Regions from separate parts of the Kluyvera sp. CHPC 1.2972 genome, predicted to be linked through region 1. Evidence: predicted binding sites of a transcription regulator. Region 1 holds the regulator's gene; each other region holds the start of a gene.

The links. Region 1 encodes LexA, which represses DNA repair genes until DNA is damaged. Its sites were predicted from a motif close to TNCTGTATGTACATACAGNA; they were not measured.
Region 2: a site for LexA is predicted at 1,310-1,329, ahead of sbmC (DNA gyrase inhibitor SbmC). Genes of this name have one in related genera too.
Region 3: a site for LexA is predicted at 2,327-2,346, ahead of metR (HTH-type transcriptional regulator MetR). Genes of this name have one in related genera too.
Region 4: a site for LexA is predicted at 2,702-2,721, ahead of sulA (SOS-induced cell division inhibitor SulA). Genes of this name have one in related genera too.

What each region holds. Positions count from the first base shown of each region.
Region 1 covers NZ_JAPKIB010000014.1:42,194-46,857, forward strand. Annotated here, with positions in the region: gene plsB (glycerol-3-phosphate 1-O-acyltransferase PlsB) at 1-916, opposite strand, end outside; gene V6944_RS18390 (diacylglycerol kinase) at 1,045-1,413, shown strand; gene lexA (transcriptional repressor LexA) at 1,513-2,121, shown strand; gene dinF (MATE family efflux transporter DinF) at 2,190-3,509, shown strand; gene V6944_RS18405 (CsbD family protein) at 3,645-3,854, shown strand; gene zur (zinc uptake transcriptional repressor Zur) at 3,910-4,425, opposite strand; gene V6944_RS18415 (cupin domain-containing protein) at 4,552-4,664, shown strand, end outside.
Region 2 covers NZ_JAPKIB010000007.1:27,292-31,955, reverse strand. Annotated here, with positions in the region: gene V6944_RS12955 (serine hydrolase domain-containing protein) at 1-749, shown strand, start outside; gene sbmC (DNA gyrase inhibitor SbmC) at 823-1,293, opposite strand; tRNA gene V6944_RS12945 (tRNA-Arg) at 1,429-1,505, opposite strand; gene folD (bifunctional methylenetetrahydrofolate dehydrogenase/methenyltetrahydrofolate cyclohydrolase FolD) at 1,759-2,625, shown strand; gene ybcJ (ribosome-associated protein YbcJ) at 2,627-2,839, shown strand; gene cysS (cysteine--tRNA ligase) at 3,055-4,440, opposite strand; gene ppiB (peptidylprolyl isomerase B) at 4,626-4,664, shown strand, end outside.
Region 3 covers NZ_JAPKIB010000017.1:19,719-24,382, forward strand. Annotated here, with positions in the region: gene metE (5-methyltetrahydropteroyltriglutamate--homocysteine S-methyltransferase) at 1-2,260, opposite strand, end outside; gene metR (HTH-type transcriptional regulator MetR) at 2,378-3,331, shown strand; gene V6944_RS19770 (carboxylate/amino acid/amine transporter) at 3,219-4,118, opposite strand; gene yigL (sugar/pyridoxal phosphate phosphatase YigL) at 4,204-4,664, opposite strand, start outside.
Region 4 covers NZ_JAPKIB010000008.1:70,541-75,204, reverse strand. Annotated here, with positions in the region: gene yccS (YccS family putative transporter) at 1-1,917, shown strand, start outside; gene V6944_RS14135 (TfoX/Sxy family DNA transformation protein) at 1,907-2,524, opposite strand; gene sulA (SOS-induced cell division inhibitor SulA) at 2,743-3,252, shown strand; gene ompA (porin OmpA) at 3,607-4,662, shown strand.

The sequences.
Region 1 (4,664 bases):
GGCACGGCACATAGACAATTTCATGCCCGTCGTGCGCCAGCTGGCGTACGCGCTCGGCGTTGTGAACGTTAATGCCCTGGTACAAACGGTTCCAGGTGAAGCTGAGGATACGGTCGGTCAGACGAATCATCTCGTAGGAGAAGTTCGCCGCGATCTCTTCCATCAGCGCAATGGCGTTCTGCTGCGCTTTCTCGTGGGAAATTTTCTTGCTGCGCGCTTCGTCTTCTACTGCTTTGGCGATAGCTTTTGACGCCAGCAGCTTCTTGAACAGGTCATGACGAGCAGGAAGACGCGGGCCGACCGCCGCCAGACGCTGGCGGGCAAAGTGCATACGCGCGACGCGAGCCAGTTTCTGAGCGATAGTTTTATCGGTACCGTGTTCGTCCGCCATGCGGCGCAGAGAGACGGAAGGCGAGAAGCGGACAAAGCTGTCGCGACCAAGCCAGGATACGGCAAAGAACTTCTGGAAGCCGTTTAGCATGCGCAGCGGTGGGTTAACCTCACCTTTCTCGCGACCAGGAGAACGACCAAACATCACCGACACCGGCACCATTTGCACATCCAGCTCAGGATTGCTGCGGTGCAAATCGAGGTAGTCGTGGAACAGTTTGATCGACTCTTCTTTCGGCGTGTAGTAGGTGAACACGCGCGGTCCGCCGTGGATAAAGACGTAGCGCGGCAGCAGCGTACCGTCGATCTCAAGCGGTTCAAGCGGGTCGGGTAAATCGTGCGCCAGGCACTGAGCGCGCAGCGTCAGCAAGTCAGCCTTAGAGTTATAAGGCAGGACGTACATAATCGGGCGCGACGTATCAAGCCCCAATTCCTGGGCAGGTTGTGCCGGAATAGACTTGCTTTTTACCAGAACACTTAATGGTAAATTCAGTAATTTGTAGTAAATTCGTGGCCAGCCGGACATAAACGATGTAAAGCCTCTGGTTAATCATGCAAATGCGCGGCAAGAATATCAGAAAGTCGGTGAAATTTCTGTTCTACCGCCTCATAACACGCATTGTCATTGACGTAAAAACAAAAAAGGTTCTTGAGATGGCCAATAATACCACTGGGATTACCCGAATTATCAAAGCTGCGGGCTATTCCTGGAAAGGATTCCGCGCGGCGTGGATCAATGAAGCGGCGTTCCGCCAGGAAGGCGTTGCCTCTGTTATCGCGATTATTATCGCCTGCTGGCTGGATGTTGATGCCATCACCCGTGTCCTGCTCATCGGATCCGTCCTTTTGGTGATGATAGTGGAAATTCTCAATAGTGCACTGGAAGCGGTCGTTGACCGTATCGGTTCTGACTATCACGAGCTCTCCGGTCGGGCGAAAGACATGGGTTCAGCGGCGGTGCTGTTGTCCATTTTTGTGGCGGTGTTCACCTGGGCGACCCTGCTGTGGTCACATTTTCACTAAAGCGGTGAAAACTGCCTGATTTCGTGAGTTTTATGGTTCCAAAATAGCCAGTAGCTGTATATACTCACAGCATAACTGTATATACACCCAGGGGGCGGAATGAAAGCGTTAACGACCAGGCAGCAAGAGGTGTTTGATCTCATCCGGGATCACATCAGCCAGACGGGCATGCCGCCAACGCGTGCGGAAATTGCTCAGCGTTTGGGGTTCCGTTCCCCGAATGCGGCTGAAGAGCACCTGAAAGCGCTGGCGCGTAAAGGCGTCCTTGAGATTGTCTCAGGCGCTTCTCGTGGTATCCGCCTGCTGGTAGAAGAAGAAGAGGGGCTGCCGTTGGTAGGCCGCGTCGCGGCGGGTGAACCGTTGCTGGCGCAGCAGCACATCGAAGGTCACTACCAGGTTGACCCGTCCTTGTTTAAGCCAAGCGCCGACTTCCTGCTGCGCGTGAGCGGTATGTCGATGAAAGACATCGGTATTATGGATGGCGACTTGCTGGCCGTGCATAAAACTCAGGACGTACGTAACGGTCAGGTTGTGGTCGCACGTATCGATGAAGAAGTGACGGTAAAACGCCTGAAAAAACAGGGTAACGTCGTCGAACTGCTGCCGGAAAACAGCGAATTTAAACCTATCGTGGTCGATCTGCGTCAGCAGAATTTCTCCATCGAAGGACTGGCCGTTGGCGTTATCCGCAACGGCGAGTGGCTGTAACTCTCTCCCCATACTAATGGCTGTGATACTTCCGCTATCGCAGCCTTTTTTCGTTCTGGTCAAAACTCATGCCGCTACTTACTCACGCCGATAAGGCGCTGTGGCGCCTTGCGCTGCCGATGATCTTCTCCAACATTACCGTTCCGCTGCTGGGGCTGGTGGATACCGCCGTTATTGGCCATCTCGATAGTCCCGTCTATCTGGGAGGCGTCGCGATAGGCGCCACGGCAACCAGCTTCCTGTTTATGCTGCTGCTGTTTTTGCGCATGAGCACTACCGGGCTCACGGCGCAGGCGTTTGGCGCAAAAAATCCGCAGGCGCTGGCTCGCGCGCTGGTACAGCCGCTGATGTTAGCGCTGGGGGCAGGATTGCTGATCATTCTTTTCAAAACGCCGCTGATAAACCTGGCGCTCTCCATCGTTGGCGGCAGCGGAGAAGTGCTGGAGCAGGCGCGGCGTTTCCTCGATATCCGCTGGCTCAGTGCCCCCGCATCACTGGCGAACCTGGTGCTGCTCGGCTGGCTGCTGGGCGTGCAGTACGCCCGCGCACCGGTCGTGCTATTGGTGGTGGGTAACGTGCTGAATATCGTGCTCGACCTGTGGCTGGTGATGGGACTGCACATGAACGTGCAGGGCGCGGCGCTGGCAACGGCGATCGCCGAATATGCCACACTGCTGGTGGGTCTGGGGATGGCGCGTAAGGTGCTGGTGATGCGCGGGATCTCGTGGGCGATGCTGAAAACGGCCTGGCAGGGCGATTTTCGCCGCCTGCTGGCGCTCAACCGCGACATCATGCTGCGCTCGCTGCTGCTCCAGCTCTGCTTCGGTGCGGTAACCGTCTTCGGCGCGCGGCTGGGCAGCGAAGTGGTGGCGGTGAACGCCGTGCTGATGACCATGCTGACCTTCACCGCCTACGCGCTGGATGGCTTTGCCTATGCGGTGGAAGCCCATTCCGGGCAGGCCTATGGTGCGCGCGACGGCAGTAAGCTGCTGGAAGTCTGGCGCGCGGCATGCCGCCAGGCGGGCGTCGTGGCGCTGGCGTTTGCGCTGATTTACGCCCTTCTGGGTGAGCATATTGTGGCGCTGCTAACCTCGCTGCCTGAACTGCAGCAGTTGGCCGATCGTTACGTGCTCTGGCAAGCGGTGCTGCCGGTGATCGGCGTGTGGTGCTATCTGCTGGACGGCATGTTTATCGGTGCCACTCGCGGCGCGGAGATGCGTAACAGCATGGCGGTGGCCGCCGCCGGGTTTGCGCTTACCATGCTTGCGCTGCCGCTGCTTGGCAACCACGGGTTGTGGCTGGCGCTCGCCGTATTTCTTGCGCTGCGCGGTCTGGCGCTGGCCTTTATCTGGCGTCGTCACTGGAAAAACAACAGCTGGTTTGCCTGACAGTATGGTTAAAGATTCCGAATAATGAAACGGCACCAGAATGACTGACTACAATTAGTCTCACGCTTAGCGAAAAAGATGTCTTCCTGAAACATCGCTTTTGCTATTCACTCACTGACGATCGAGGATTCGATGATGAATAAAGACGAAGTCGGCGGTAACTGGAAACAGGTTAAAGGTAAAGTGAAAGAGCAATGGGGCAAACTGACCGATGATGATATGACGGTGATCGAAGGCAAACGCGATCAGCTGGTCGGTAAAATTCAGGAACGCTACGGCTACGCGAAAGATCAGGCCGAAAAAGAGGTGGATAGCTGGGATAAACGCCACAACCACCGCTGGTAATAACGTCCTCCTGCCCGTGCGTACAAGGAAGTACGCTCCCCCTGCTTAACGCCCGTTAGCGGGATTTCTTTTTAATCTGAATGGTATGGTCGTGATGGCAGTGTTCGTGAGCGCTGCACGCTTCCACTTCCACGCAGGCTGAACACAGCCCGTGTGCTTCAATCACGTTATGGCGCAGAGCGAAGCCCATTTTGGCCGCCAGCGCGTGCATGATGTCTTCCACCCCTTCCGCACACTCTTCCTTCACCACGCCGCAGCGATCGCAGATAAACATGGCGGAGGTATGGGTGGGCTGATCGAACAGGTGACAGAGCACATAGCTGTTAGCGGATTCCACCTTATGCACGAAACCTTGTTCGAGCAGAAACTCTAGCGCGCGATAGACGGTCGGCGGCTTAGCCTGCGGCTCTTTAACGCGCAGCAGGTCGAGCAGGTCGTAGGCGCTAATGGCCCCTTCCTGGAGACTCATCAGACGCAGCACTTCCAGACGTTGCGGAGTCAGGCGCACGCCGCGTTGCGCACACAGCTTTTCAGCCTGCGCTAACAGTTCTTGCGTAGTGGTCTTATCCATTGGCGTCCTCGGGTTACGGGTGAAACAAACCCCTACTTTATCATGTTATGCCGGAAACACCGAGTTTCCGCAGGTGTACTATAGGTGTGTTATAGCAGGCGTACTTCACACTCAGGATGAAAAATGATGAAAAGACCCGATTGCATTCGCCATTGGCATGATGTTGAAGGACCAGATGACTCCACCTACCCCGACAGCAATGAACTTTTTGCTATAGGTGCGCCGCTGGCCCGCGCGCT
Region 2 (4,664 bases), on a different contig from region 1:
CGCTGAAACAGCTGATTCAGCATACCTCCGGCGTGGCATGGAATGAAGATTACGCCAACCCGCAGTCGGATTTCGCGAAACTCACGCAGTGTGAAGCACACGCGGGTACCTACGACTGCGTCCGCACGCTAGTCTCAGGCCTGAAACGCGCTCACCCGGCGGGTGAAGTCTGGTCTTACTCCTCCGGCGGCGCCTGGCTGCTGGGCGACGTGCTGGAGCGCGCGACGGGCATGACGCTTGCCGCTTACCTTGAGCAAAGCATCTGGCAGCCATACGGCATGGCGAGCGATGGCGTGTGGCACGCCTACAGCAAAAACCAGCATGATGTTGGCGCACACGGTTTTAACGCCACGCTGGAAGACTGGGGCCGCTTCGGCGAATTCGTGCTAAACAACGGCCGCCTGCCGAACGGTAAGCAGATTCTGCCGGAGCACTGGGTTGCTCAGTCGGCCGACTGGAATCAGGCGAAAAATTCTGTCTCCGTGGCGCATCCGCAGGGGCTTTATGGTTATCAGTGGTGGAATAACGAAGTGCCTGCCAACGCCAAAAACGTGGTGCCAGCACCTCAGGATTCGTTGAAAGGATCCATGTGGGCGCTGGGGATTTATGGCCAGATGATCATGGTCAACCGCGCGGAAAATCTGGTGATCGTCCAGTGGTCAACCTGGCCACAGGCGGAACCGTCGTTCAGCGCCCAGCCGCTGGAAGCCTCGCTGATGTTCAGCGCGATTGCGAAGGCATTGCATTAATCACCCGCGATACAGGGCGTTCGCCAACAGATGACCACGCCAGAGCCGCACTTTACGCTCTGGCGTTTTCAGGTCAGGCCTTCGGCTCTACCGCGATAAACATTTCGATATCCCAGTAGCCCTCTTCCGCCCCGTTATTGTGGTAAATCTCAAAGCAGGGCTTTGGTGCCCACTGATGGGTTTCGTCCTTCATGACGCTATCAAAGAACTGATACCAGGGCGTGGCGAAGTCGTGGTTGATAACGCGAGCCTGCGCGACGGCATACAGCCCACCCGCCACTTCCGCCAGCATCACCCCTTCGCTGTTGGCAGGGATAACGAAATCATCAGCCACCGACACTACGGTATCGCAGCGCAGCTTCTCAGCGGGCACTTCATCCGGGTTGTCATAATAGACGGCAAGCCACTCCTGAGCAGGAATTTGCTGGCCGTCGACCCACATCATCAGCTGCTCAAAACCCTGTTTGACCGTCTGCTCCCATGGGCCAACCATATGAAAACCGGCAATTTTACGTTGCTTAACCTGCTTAATCTCGTAGTCCATACTGCCTCCGCTAACATACTGTAATTTCATACAGTATAATTGACGTGTTTTGGTTTCGACAAACGAACAGTGAACATTATGTGAGCAGATTCGCACTCTTGCCAGGGGAAGAATGTAGGGGGAATTTCAGGAAAATGGTGCGCCCTGCAGGATTCGAACCTGCGGCCCACGACTTAGAAGGTCGTTGCTCTATCCAACTGAGCTAAGGGCGCACTGGGGAAGTCAAAACTTCATGGTGGGGTGAAACGCGTGGAATTATACGGTCACTGGCAGGTGAGTCAATCCATTTCCTTGCGAAACCTGCGCGTGATGAGGCAGTGAACAAAGAGCAGCCAACTATCGTTCAACTCTTCAACAAAATCACTTTCCGCGGAAAACTCGCAAACGATACCTGACAGCGAGGCTCGCATCTGACAAAATATGTCCATCCCCCCTTCGTTAATGACAGATGGAAAATTTTCCCTGATGGCAGCAAAGATTATTGACGGTAAAACGATTGCGCAGCAGGTGCGCTCTGAGGTTGCGGAAAAAGTGAAGGCCCGAGTTGCGGCCGGAAAACGCGCCCCTGGGCTTGCCGTTGTCCTGGTAGGCAGCAACCCTGCATCGCAAATTTATGTCGGCAGCAAGCGCAAAGCCTGCGAAGAGGTGGGTTTCGTCTCCCGCTCCTACGATCTGCCGGAAACCACATCAGAAGCCGAACTGCTGACGCTGATTGATACCCTGAACGCCGACAGCACCATCGACGGTATTCTGGTGCAGCTGCCGCTGCCTGCGGGCATCGATAACGTCAAAGTGCTGGAACGTATCGATCCGGACAAAGACGTGGACGGCTTCCACCCTTACAACGTTGGCCGCCTGTGCCAGCGCGCGCCGCGCCTGCGTCCATGCACCCCGCGCGGTATCGTCACGCTGCTAGAGCGCTATAACATCGATACCTACGGCCTGAACGCCGTGGTGATTGGCGCCTCCAACATCGTTGGTCGCCCGATGAGCATGGAGCTGCTGCTGGCTGGCTGCACCACCACCGTGACCCACCGCTTCACCAAAAACCTGCGCCATCACGTTGAGAACGCGGATCTGCTAATCGTCGCGGTCGGCAAGCCTGGTTTTATTCCAGGTGAGTGGATTAAAGAAGGAGCCATCGTCATTGATGTCGGGATTAATCGCCTCGAAAACGGTAAAGTAGTCGGCGATGTAGTGTTTGAAGATGCCGCCGCGCGCGCGTCTTACATCACCCCGGTACCGGGCGGCGTTGGTCCAATGACCGTCGCAACCCTGATTGAAAACACCTTACAGGCGTGTGAAGAGTATCACGACGTGGAGAAGGCATAAGATGGCAACATTTTCTTTGGGTAAGCATCCGCATGTGGAACTCTGTGACTTACTGAAACTGGAAGGCTGGACCGAAAGCGGCGCGCAGGCGAAAATCGCTATCGCCGACGGTCTGGTTAACGTTGACGGTGCGGTAGAAACCCGCAAGCGCTGCAAAATTGTGGCCGGTCAAACCGTCAGCTTTGAAGGTCAGAGCATCACCGTGACGGCGTAAGATACTGGCACAGTTGTAGGCCGGATAAGGCGTTATGCCGCATCCGGCAATCCGCACTGAATGGCCTGATGGCGTTTTGCTTATCAGGCCGACAAGACCCGCATCGCTGCACTGCGACGCCGGGCCTCATCCCTCCCCCATTTTCCCGTATTGCTCCCTGCAGTATATAGAGGATCCCGGCGTCGCTTGCGCTCGGCCGGGCTACGATGAGTGACTTATTTACGGCGCCAGGTGGTACCCTGCGGGCCATCTTCCAGCACGATGCCCATCTCGTTGAGACGGTCACGCGCGGCGTCGGCTGCCGCCCAGTCTTTGGCCTTACGCGCATCCAGACGCTGCTGGATTAACGCTTCAATTTCCGCCACTTCACCGTCATCAGCCTGCGCGCCGCTTTGCAGGAACGCTTCAGGCTCCTGTTCCAGCAGGCCCAGCACCGAGGAGAGCTTACGCATATGCGATGCCAGCGCGTTGGCGGCATGCATATCTTCGCTCTTCAGGCGGTTAACTTCGCGTGCCATATCAAACAGCGCGGAGTAGGCTTCCGGGGTGTTGAAGTCGTCGTCCATCGCTTCAATAAAGCGCGCTTCGAACGCTTCGCCGCCCGCTGGCGCGACGGATTTGTCGGTACCGCGCAGCGCGGTGTACAGACGTTCCAGCGCAGAACGTGCCTGCTTGAGGTTCTCTTCGCTGTAGTTCAGCTGGCTACGATAATGGCCGGACATCAGGAAGTAGCGCACGGTCTCGGCGTCGTAGTACTTCAGTACGTCGCGCACGGTAAAGAAGTTGCCCAGCGATTTAGACATTTTCTCGCGGTCCACCATCACCATGCCGGAGTGCATCCAGTAGTTCACGTACTCGCCATCGTGCGCACAGGTAGACTGCGCGATTTCGTTTTCATGGTGCGGGAACATCAGGTCCGAACCGCCGCCGTGAATATCGAAATGGTTGCCCAGCTGTTTGCAGTTCATGGCGGAACATTCGATGTGCCAGCCTGGACGGCCTTCGCCCCACGGGGATGGCCAGCTTGGCTCGCCCGCTTTGGACATTTTCCACAGTACGAAATCCATTGGGTCGCGCTTCACGTCAACCACGTCAACGCGAGCACCGGCCTGCAGTTGATCCAGATCCTGACGCGACAGCTTGCCGTAGTTCGGATCGGTCGGGACCGAGAACATCACGTCGCCGTTGTCCGCCACGTAGGCGTGACCTTTAGCAATCAGCTGCTCGGTGATTTCGATGATCTCGTGAATATGGTGCGTTGCGCGCGGTTCGTTGTCCGGGCGCAGAATATTCAGCGCGTCGAAGTCTTTGTGCATTTCGACGATCATGCGGTCGACCAGCGCGACAAAGCTCTCGCCATTTTCGTTAGCGCGTTTGATGATTTTATCGTCGATATCGGTGATGTTACGCACGTACTTCAGCTTGTAGCCAAGAAAACGCAGGTAACGTGCGACGACGTCAAAGGAGACAAAGGTGCGGCCGTGGCCGATATGACAGAGATCGTAAACGGTGATACCACACACGTACATGCCAACTTCTCCGGCATGAATGGGCTTAAATTCCTCTTTCTGGCGAGTCATTGTGTTGAAGATTTTTAGCATCGAGAATTCCATGTTTACGTGTGTGAGCCGGGCTTTCGCCTTAAACGGTATATTCTACCCATAATTCAACCCGGAAGCAGCACACAATGCAAGATGATCGCGCCGCCCGGTTATGCTATAACAGATGCCTATGTGCAGCCCACAGGCGGGCTGAAGCACCACTCTAAACGGAACAGGATGCAGAAATGGTTACTTTCCACACTAATCACGGCGACATCGTCATC
Region 3 (4,664 bases), on a different contig from region 1:
AAGCCTGACGCAGGTTCTGCGCCGCTTTGACCATGTTCGCCAACGCCGCGCGGGTTTCTGGCCAGCCACGTGTTTTCAGACCGCAATCCGGGTTAACCCACAGGCGCTCTGCCGGAATGCGCTGCTCGGCTTTCTTCAGCAGGGCTTCAATCCACTCCACGCTTGGTACGTTCGGCGAGTGAATGTCATAGACGCCCGGCCCGATCTCATTCGGGTAGTCGAACTCTTCGAATGACTCCAGCAGCTCCATATCGGAACGGGAGGTTTCGATAGTGATCACATCCGCATCCAGTGCCGCAATGGAATCCATGATGTCGTTGAACTCGCAGTAACACATGTGGGTGTGGATTTGGGTATCATCCTGCGCCACCGCGGCGTTAATACGGAAGGCTTCCACGCCCCACTCCAGGTAGGCGGCCCAATCGCTGCGGCGCAGCGGCAGACCTTCACGCAGTGCCGGTTCATCGATCTGGATGATGCCAATACCGGCGGCTTCCAGATCCGCCACTTCATCACGCAGCGCCAGCGCAATCTGCTTAGCGATGGTTTCACGGGTCACATCTTCACGCGGGAAGGACCAGCAAAGAATCGTCACCGGACCGGTCAGCATCCCTTTCACCGGTTTGTCGGTCAGAGACTGGGCATACTTCGCCCATTCCACGGTGATCGCTTCCGGGCGGCTCACGTCGCCAATGACGACCGGCGGTTTCACGCAGCGAGAACCGTAGCTCTGCACCCAGCCGTTCTGGGTAAAGACGAAGCCGTCGAGATGCTCACCAAAATATTCCACCATGTCATTACGCTCGGCTTCACCGTGCACCAGCACATCGAGCCCCAGACGCTCCTGTTCGACGATCGCCTGCTTAATGTGTTCGGCAATGCCGGTGCGGTAGTTATTCGCGTCCAGATTCCCCTTTTTGAAATCCAGACGCAGGCCGCGAATCTCGGTGGTTTGCGGGAAAGAGCCGATCGTTGTGGTCGGCCAGGCCGGAAGATTAAAGCGCGCGCGCTGCGCTTCAGCGCGTACCGGGTAAGCGCTAGGACGCTGGCTGTCTTTGGCGGTAACCGCCGCCAGACGCTGTTCCACGGCCGCATTGTGCACGCGGGTTGAATGGCGACGAGCCTGAATTGGCGCGCTCCATTCGACCAGAGTCGCCGTGTTGCCGGTGTTCAGCGCATCACGAAGCAGCGCCAGCTCACCGCATTTTTGCAGGGCGAAGGCGAACCAGCTCTTCACTTCCGCGTCCAGGCGGGTTTCAACGCTCAGGTCGATAGGGCTATGCAGCAGGGAACAAGAAGAAGCGACCCAAAGTTCACGTTTACCGACCAGCGCTTTAATCTGCGCATATTTTTCAGTAAGGTCGGCGCGCCAGACATTGCGGCCGTTAATCAGGCCAGCGGAGAGCAGCCAGTCAGCTGGCAGGCGCTGATGCAGGGTTTCAACGTCATCTTTACCGTGCACCAGATCAACGTGCAGCCCCTGAACCGACAGCGCGGCGATAGTGTCCAGATTTGGCGTCACGCCCTCGAAATAGGTCGTAAGCAGCAGCTTCACCTGCCCCTGCAGCGCATCATAGGCCGGCTTAAATGCGTTCAGCCATTCCTGCGGCAGTTCCAGCACCAGCACAGGTTCATCAATCTGCACCCACTCAATGCCGCGCTTCGCCAGTTCAGCCAGCACCTGCTGATACACTGGCAGGATGTCGTTTAGCAGGGTCAGGCGATCAAACTGCTCACCCTTCACTTTGCCCAACCACAGATAGGTAACCGGCCCCAGCAGGACTGGTTTCACGTTGTGACCAAGCGCCAGCGCTTCGTCGACTTCATCCAGCAGTTGGGTCCAGGTCAGCTTGAACTGCTGACCTTTGGTGAACTCAGGCACCATGTAGTGATAGTTGGTGTTAAACCATTTGGTCATTTCTGCCGCCGCCGCAGGTTCACCGGTCGGTGCGCGGCCACGGCCAATACGGAATAGGGTGTCGATATCGACGGAACCGTCTTTGTTCTGGTGGCGAGCCGGGACGTTACCTAACAGCAGACTGGTGGTCAGTACGTGATCGTACCAGGCGAAGTCACCCACCGGTAACAGGTCGATACCCGCTTGCTTCTGCTGATCCCAATGACGGGCGCGCAGTTCGCGGCCAACGGCCAACAGGTCTTCACGGGAGGCGTTACCCGCCCAATAGCTCTCTTGCGCTTTTTTCAGCTCGCGACGCAGGCCAACGCGAGGGAAACCGAGGGTGTGGTTTTGAATAGTCATCATATGCCTCTCATGGATTTTTTAGTATTTAGCCGTCCAGATGTTTACACATCCATAATCGACAGGTACTGTATATTCCTCAAGCGCAAATTGTTCATGCCGAAGTGAAGGACTTTCATGATCGAAATTAAACATCTGAAAACGCTCCAGGCGTTGCGGAACAGTGGTTCTCTGGCGGCCGCCGCGGCGACGCTGCACCAGACCCAATCCGCCCTGTCTCACCAGTTCAGCGATCTGGAACAGCGCCTTGGCTTCCGGCTATTCGTACGTAAAAGCCAGCCGCTGCGCTTTACCCCGCAGGGGGAGATTTTGCTGCAGCTGGCAAACCAGGTGCTGCCGCAAATCACTCAGGCGCTGCAGGCCTGTCATGAACCACAGCAGGCCACACTGCGTATCGCTATCGAATGCCATAGCTGTATTCAGTGGCTGACGCCTGCACTAGAGAATTTCCGCAAGCAGTGGCCGCAGGTTGAGATGGACTTTAAATCCGGCGTCACCTTTGACCCGCAGCCTGCACTACAGCAAGGCGAGTTGGATCTGGTGCTTACCTCAGACATCCTGCCGCGCAGCGGCCTGCACTACTCACCGATGTTTGATTTTGAAGTGCGCCTGGTACTGTCACCGGATCACCCGCTGGCGACCAAAGCACGCATCACGCCAGAAGATTTGGCGGCAGAAACGTTGTTGATTTATCCGGTGCAGCGCCAGCGCCTTGATGTCTGGCGTCATTTCCTGCAGCCTGCTGGCGTAAGCCCACAGTTGAAAAGCGTTGATAACACGCTGCTGCTGGTACAGATGGTCGCCGCGCGGATGGGCATTGCCGCTCTGCCGCACTGGGTGGTGGAGAGTTTTGAGCGCCAGGGTCTGATTGTGACCAAAACCCTAGGCGAAGGATTGTGGAGCCGACTGTACGCTGCCGTGCGCGATGGCGAGCAGCGTCAGCCGGTGATGGATGCGTTTATTCGCTCAGCGCGGAATCACGCTTGCGATCATCTGCCGTTCGTGAAGAACGCGGAGCGACCCAATGGCGATGCACCCACAGTGAGGCCAGTATCACCGCAGCCCCTGTAAGGAAGCTCGGCCAGTGGGGCTGTTGATGCCAGATTGCCAGGTTCACCAGCAGCCCTGCGGGCACATGCATATTGTTCATAATGCCTAAGGTGCCCGCATCCACCTGCGTGGCGCCGTAGTTCCACATAAAGTAGCCAATCCCCGAAGCCACCACGCCAAGAAATACCAGAATCCCCCACTGCGGCAGAGTCTGCGGCATTTTCTGCGCGTTACCCAGCAGCATCCAGGCCACCGTCGCGACCAGAAACGCCCCGAGATAGAACCAGGCAAAAGCGTTATGCTGCGGCATTGGCCTTGTCTCCATCAGGCGCTTATAGCCCACCATGCCGATGGCAAAGACGATATTGGAGAGCTGCACCAGAATAAGCCCCGTCCAGAAATGGTTGGTGATATGGTCGTAGCGAATAATCCCTGCGCCAATCACCGCCAGCAGCGCGCTAAACGCGTAGCTCCAGCGCAGGCGGCGTCCGCTCATCAGGTCGTAAATCAGCGTGATGTAGAGCGGCGTGAGGACGGTAAACAGCAGCAGCTCGGAGACGGTCAGGTAGAGATAGGCATGGAAGCTCAGCATATACATGATGCCAAGCTGCATTGCGCCCACCAGCATGTACAGGCCAACGGTTTTCAGACTGTGCCCACGGGTGCGAAGAAACGGCAGGAAGACCAGCGCCGCCAGGCCCACTCGCACCAGCACCGCAAAGTAGCTGTCGACGTGTCCAGCAAGGTACTCGCCGTAAAAGCTAAAGGAGAAAGCCCACAGAATCGTGGTAATAATCAGGAGCGCCACAATGAATGTCTCATAGGAAGATGAGCATTCATTGTAGCGGAGTTATCGGTTGACAACTGACCACCAAATAGCCAGTTGTTGATAATTAACGCAGATACATGTCGCGCAGGAAGTGCGGGACTGCGTCATCGGCGTTCGAGCCGATCACTTCAAGCTCCGGATGCAGATCTTTCAGACGCTGGTGCGCCCCTGCCATGATGCAGCCTTTACCTGCCATCGACAGCATTTCAGCGTCATTCATCCCATCACCAAACGCGATGCAATCTTTCAGGGTATAGCTCATCGCTTTCGCCACCGCTTCCAGCGCATGGCCTTTCGACACGCCGCCCGCCATCACTTCCAGACAGGTGAGCGTGGAGAAGCTAACGTTGACACGATCGCCCCAGCGCGCGTTAATCGCCTGTTCCAAAGGCAGCAGCGTTTCGTGATCGTTGCAGGTGAAGAACACCTTGCTGACCCCTTCCGGCTCCAGCATACCCGGCTCATACAAGGTGTAGTTAAATACCGCTTCCTTGAAGAAGCGCATCTCTTCCGGGCGGTGACGGT
Region 4 (4,664 bases), on a different contig from region 1:
CTTATCTGTTTCTTTATCGCGTCTGCGTCGGTCGAGCTGCTGTTTCCATGGCCGTGGTTGTTTGCGCTGGGTTTAACCATTTCGACCATCGGCTTTATTCTGCTCGGCGGCCTGGGGCAACGCTACGCGACCATCGCCTTTGGTGCGCTGCTGATTGCCATTTACACCATGCTTGGGGTCTCGCTCTACGCGCACTGGTATCAACAGCCAGTGCTGCTGATTGCCGGCGCTGTCTGGTATAACGTGCTGACGCTAACCGGGCACCTGATCTTTCCTATTCGTCCGTTGCAGGATAATCTCGCCCGCAGCTATGAGCAGCTTTCCCGCTATCTTGAGCTAAAGTCGCGTCTGTTTGACCCGGACCTCGATGATGAAGACCAGGCACCGCTGTATGAGCTGGCGCTGGCGAATGGGCAGCTAATGGCGACGCTCAATCAAACCAAAGCGTCTCTATTAACGCGCCTGCGCGGTGACCGCGGGCAGCGCAGCACTCGCCGAACGCTGCACTACTATTTTGTCGCCCAGGATATTCATGAACGAGCCAGTTCATCACATATCCAGTACCAGGCATTGCGAGATACCTTCCGCTACAGCGACGTGATGTTCCGCTTCCAGCGCCTGCTCTCCATGCAATCGATAGCCTGTCAGGATCTGGCAAAAGCCATTTTGCTGCGTACACCCTACCAGCATGACGCCCGGTTCGAGCGCGCGTTTTCCCATCTCGATGCAGCGTTAGATCGCGTTCGCGCCAGCGGTGCCGCACCAGAACAGATGAAAGCGCTTGGCTTTTTACTCAACAACCTACGCGCCATCGATGCGCAGTTGGCAACCATCGAGTCTGAACAACTGCAATCGCAGGCAAAAAGTGAAACGGAAACCCTGCTGGCGGACGATAGCCTGCACGGTTTTGCCGATATTCGCTCACGCCTGAGCCGCAATATGTCGCCGGAATCGGCGCTATTTCGTCATGCGGTGCGTATGTCGCTGGTGCTGTGCGCAGGCTATGCGTTTATTCAGTTTACCGGTTTAGAGCATGGCTACTGGATCCTGCTCACTAGTCTGTTTGTTTGCCAGCCCAACTATAACGCCACCCGTCACCGCCTGGCGCTGCGTATCATCGGTACGTTAGTCGGCGTGGCGCTTGGGTTGCCGATACTATGGCTGGTACCTTCGCTTGAGGGCCAACTGGCACTGATTGTTGTCACCGGCGTACTGTTCTTTGCCTTTCGCAACGTTCAGTATGCGCACGCCACAATGTTTATCACGTTATTGGTGCTGCTATGTTTTAACCTGCTCGGTGAAGGCTTTGAAGTGGCGCTGCCGCGCGTGGTGGATACATTGATTGGTTGCGGTATAGCCTGGGTCGCCGTCAGCTTTATCTGGCCGGACTGGAAATTCCGCAACCTACCTCGCGTGCTGGAACGCGCGGTAGATGCCAACTGCCGCTATCTGGATGCAATTCTTGAGCAATACCACCAGGGGAGAGACAACCGCCTGGCGTATCGAATAGCGCGACGAGATGCCCATAACCGTGATGCCGAACTGGCCTCAGTGGTCTCAAACATGTCAAGCGAACCGAAAGTCACCGCCGAAATGCGGGAAACGGCGTTTCGTCTGCTGTGTCTGAACCATACTCTGACCAGCTATATTTCCGCTTTGGGTGCCCATCGGGAAAAACTGACGACGGCGGAAATTCTGGCTCTTCTGGACGATGCGGTGTGCTACGTCGATGACGCGCTGCACCACCAGCCTTCTGATGAAGCGCGGGTGCAGCTAGCATTAAGCGGTTTAGCCGCGCGAATCCAACATCTCGATCCTCGCCCGGACAGCAAAGAGCCATTAGTGTTACAACAAATTGGCCTGATGATTTCGTTGTTACCTGAAATCTGCCGCCTGCAAAAGCAGGTTATGGCATAACGTCAGCATCATGGGCATAGGCCAATGCCCATTCCAGCAGCTCCTGTCGCCGTTGCGCCGGGAGCGCTGCGGCATGAACGCCAGCGATCGCGCCTTCCAATGAGTACAGCACATTAATACTGAGCTGTTTGCGAATGCGTCGAAGCGCTAACCACGCCTTTTCCGCGCCTATCTGCTGTAGCATTCGAACATCCTTAATGCCCGCTTCACTCAGCAACAGTTCCATATGAAAAGAGAGATTGGGTAGATCTTTTATCCTCAGCGGCCCCTGCTGATTTTTCTCCCTCTGTGCGTCTGCCAGTGAGAATTGCCCCAGTTGTAATAACGTCGGCTGATCGGACCAAAGCATACTGTCGACATGGAAATACTTTAACTGCTGTGAACCCCCTCTCTTGCGTAACGTTAATAATGGCGGCGAATGTTTAGCCTGGTATGGCGCACTCTCCTCGCACATCCTTAGGTACAGCTCCCCTTCAGAGACCATTGCAAACACGGCATTGTTGACGGCAAGGCTATAGCCGCCGAACAGCGCCCGTGACTTAATTTTGCCCAACAGCGAAAAATATTTCTGGGACTGATAAATCCGTTTATATGATATTTTTTTCATGATTAATCCTTAATAATCATGGACATGGATGCATTAGATTTGTTAATGGAAGGCATAATAAGCAACATAGGCGCGTTCTTTCGGCACGGCAAGATGAATTTGCCCTCAGGGGCATTTAGAGTGCATTTTTGCGAGTTGCTTTCAGAAAATGAGGTTGATCTTTAATCTTTGGGGTAGTACTGTATATTCATACAGTAACCCACAGGGCTGGATTAACTATGTATACTTCTGGTGTTGTAAATCATTCTTCTGCTGCGGTGACGACTTCCGCTTCCCATACTTTTACGCCTGTAAAAGTGCCGTCTGCTGCTTTGATCAGCGAAGTCCTCTATCGGGAAGATCAGCCGATGATGGCGCAGCTATTACTTCTACCGTTGCTGCAGCAGCTCGGTCAGCAGTCCCGCTGGCAGCTTTGGCTAACGCCGCAACAAAAGTTGAGCCGCGAGTGGGTACAGTCATCCGGTCTGCCACTAACGAAAGTTATGCAACTGCGCCAGATGTCTCCCTACGATATGCTTGATTCTATGGTTCGGGCATCCCGTACCGGAAATTATAGTGTGGTTATCGGCTGGCTGACGGATGAATTATCAGCGGAAGAACATGCCCGATTACAACGTGCTGCGGAGGAAGGTAACGCGATGGTGCTCATTATGCGACCAGTTCAGCCTGCATCTCATTCAACAGGACAATTTAATGGGCTAAAAATTCACTCCAATTTGTATCATTGAGTGAAATTAGGATTATTCCTGGGATTTTTTTTGCTGTCTTTTTATCTTCACGATTTTATGACTGATTTTAGACAGAACGCTTGTCTGGTGCGGTTCGCGGTATTTTATATCGATTAATTTTTCGACATATTTGTTAAATATTGCATATACAACTCTTTTTTTTTCATAAGCCTGACGGAGTTCACACTTGTAAGTTTTGAACGACGTTGTAGACTTTACATCGCCAGGGGTGCTCAAGCTTAACCGCAGTTATCTGCTGAGTATTTTATTAAGCCACGCCCCCGGTGGAAGGATTTAACCGTGAGTCTATTTAGAACTTCATGGCAAATTTTGGATGATAACGAGGCGCAAAAAATGAAAAAGACAGCTATCGCGATTGCAGTGGCACTGGCAGGCTTCGCTTCTGTAGCGCAGGCCGCTCCGCAAGACAACACCTGGTATGCTGGTGGTAAACTGGGTTGGTCCCAGTTCCATGACACCGGTTGGTACCAGAGTGACCTGAACAACAACGGTTCTACCCACAACAGCCAGCTGGGCGCAGGCGCGTTCGGTGGTTACCAGGTTAACCCGTATGTTGGTTTCGAAATGGGTTACGACTGGCTGGGCCGTATGGAATATACCGGTAGCCAGACCAATGGCGCACTGAAAGCTCAGGGCGTACAGCTGACTGCTAAACTGGGCTACCCAGTAACCGACGACCTGGACATCTACACCCGTCTGGGCGGCATGGTATGGCGCGCTGATTCCAGCAACAACAAAATCGGTGACAACCACGACACCGGCGTTTCCCCAGTATTCGCTGGCGGCGTTGAGTGGGCTGTTACTCGTGACATCGCTACCCGTCTGGAATACCAGTGGGTTAACAACATCGGCGACGCAAACAGCGTTGGCGTACGTCCTGACAACGGCATGCTGAGCGTAGGCGTTTCCTACCGCTTCGGCCAGCAGGATGCAGCGGCTCCAGTAATCGCTCCAGCTCCGGCTCCAGCTCCAGAAGTACAGACCAAACACTTCACTCTGAAGTCTGACGTTCTGTTCAACTTCAACAAAGCAACGCTGAAACCAGAAGGTCAGCAAGCTCTGGATCAGATGTACTCCCAGCTGAGCAACCTGGATCCTAAAGAAGGTTCTGTAGTGGTTCTGGGCTTCACCGACCGTATCGGTTCTGACGCTTACAACCAGGGTCTGTCCGAAAAACGTGCACAGTCCGTTGTTGATTACCTGGTATCTAAAGGTATCCCAGCAGACAAAATCTCCGCACGTGGCATGGGCAAATCTAACCCAGTTACTGGCAACACCTGTGACGGCGTGAAAGCGAAAGCTGCGCTGATCGACTGCCTGGCTCCAGATCGTCGCGTAGAGATCGAAGTTAAAGGTAGCAAAGACGTTGTAACTCAGCCTCAGGCTTAAGT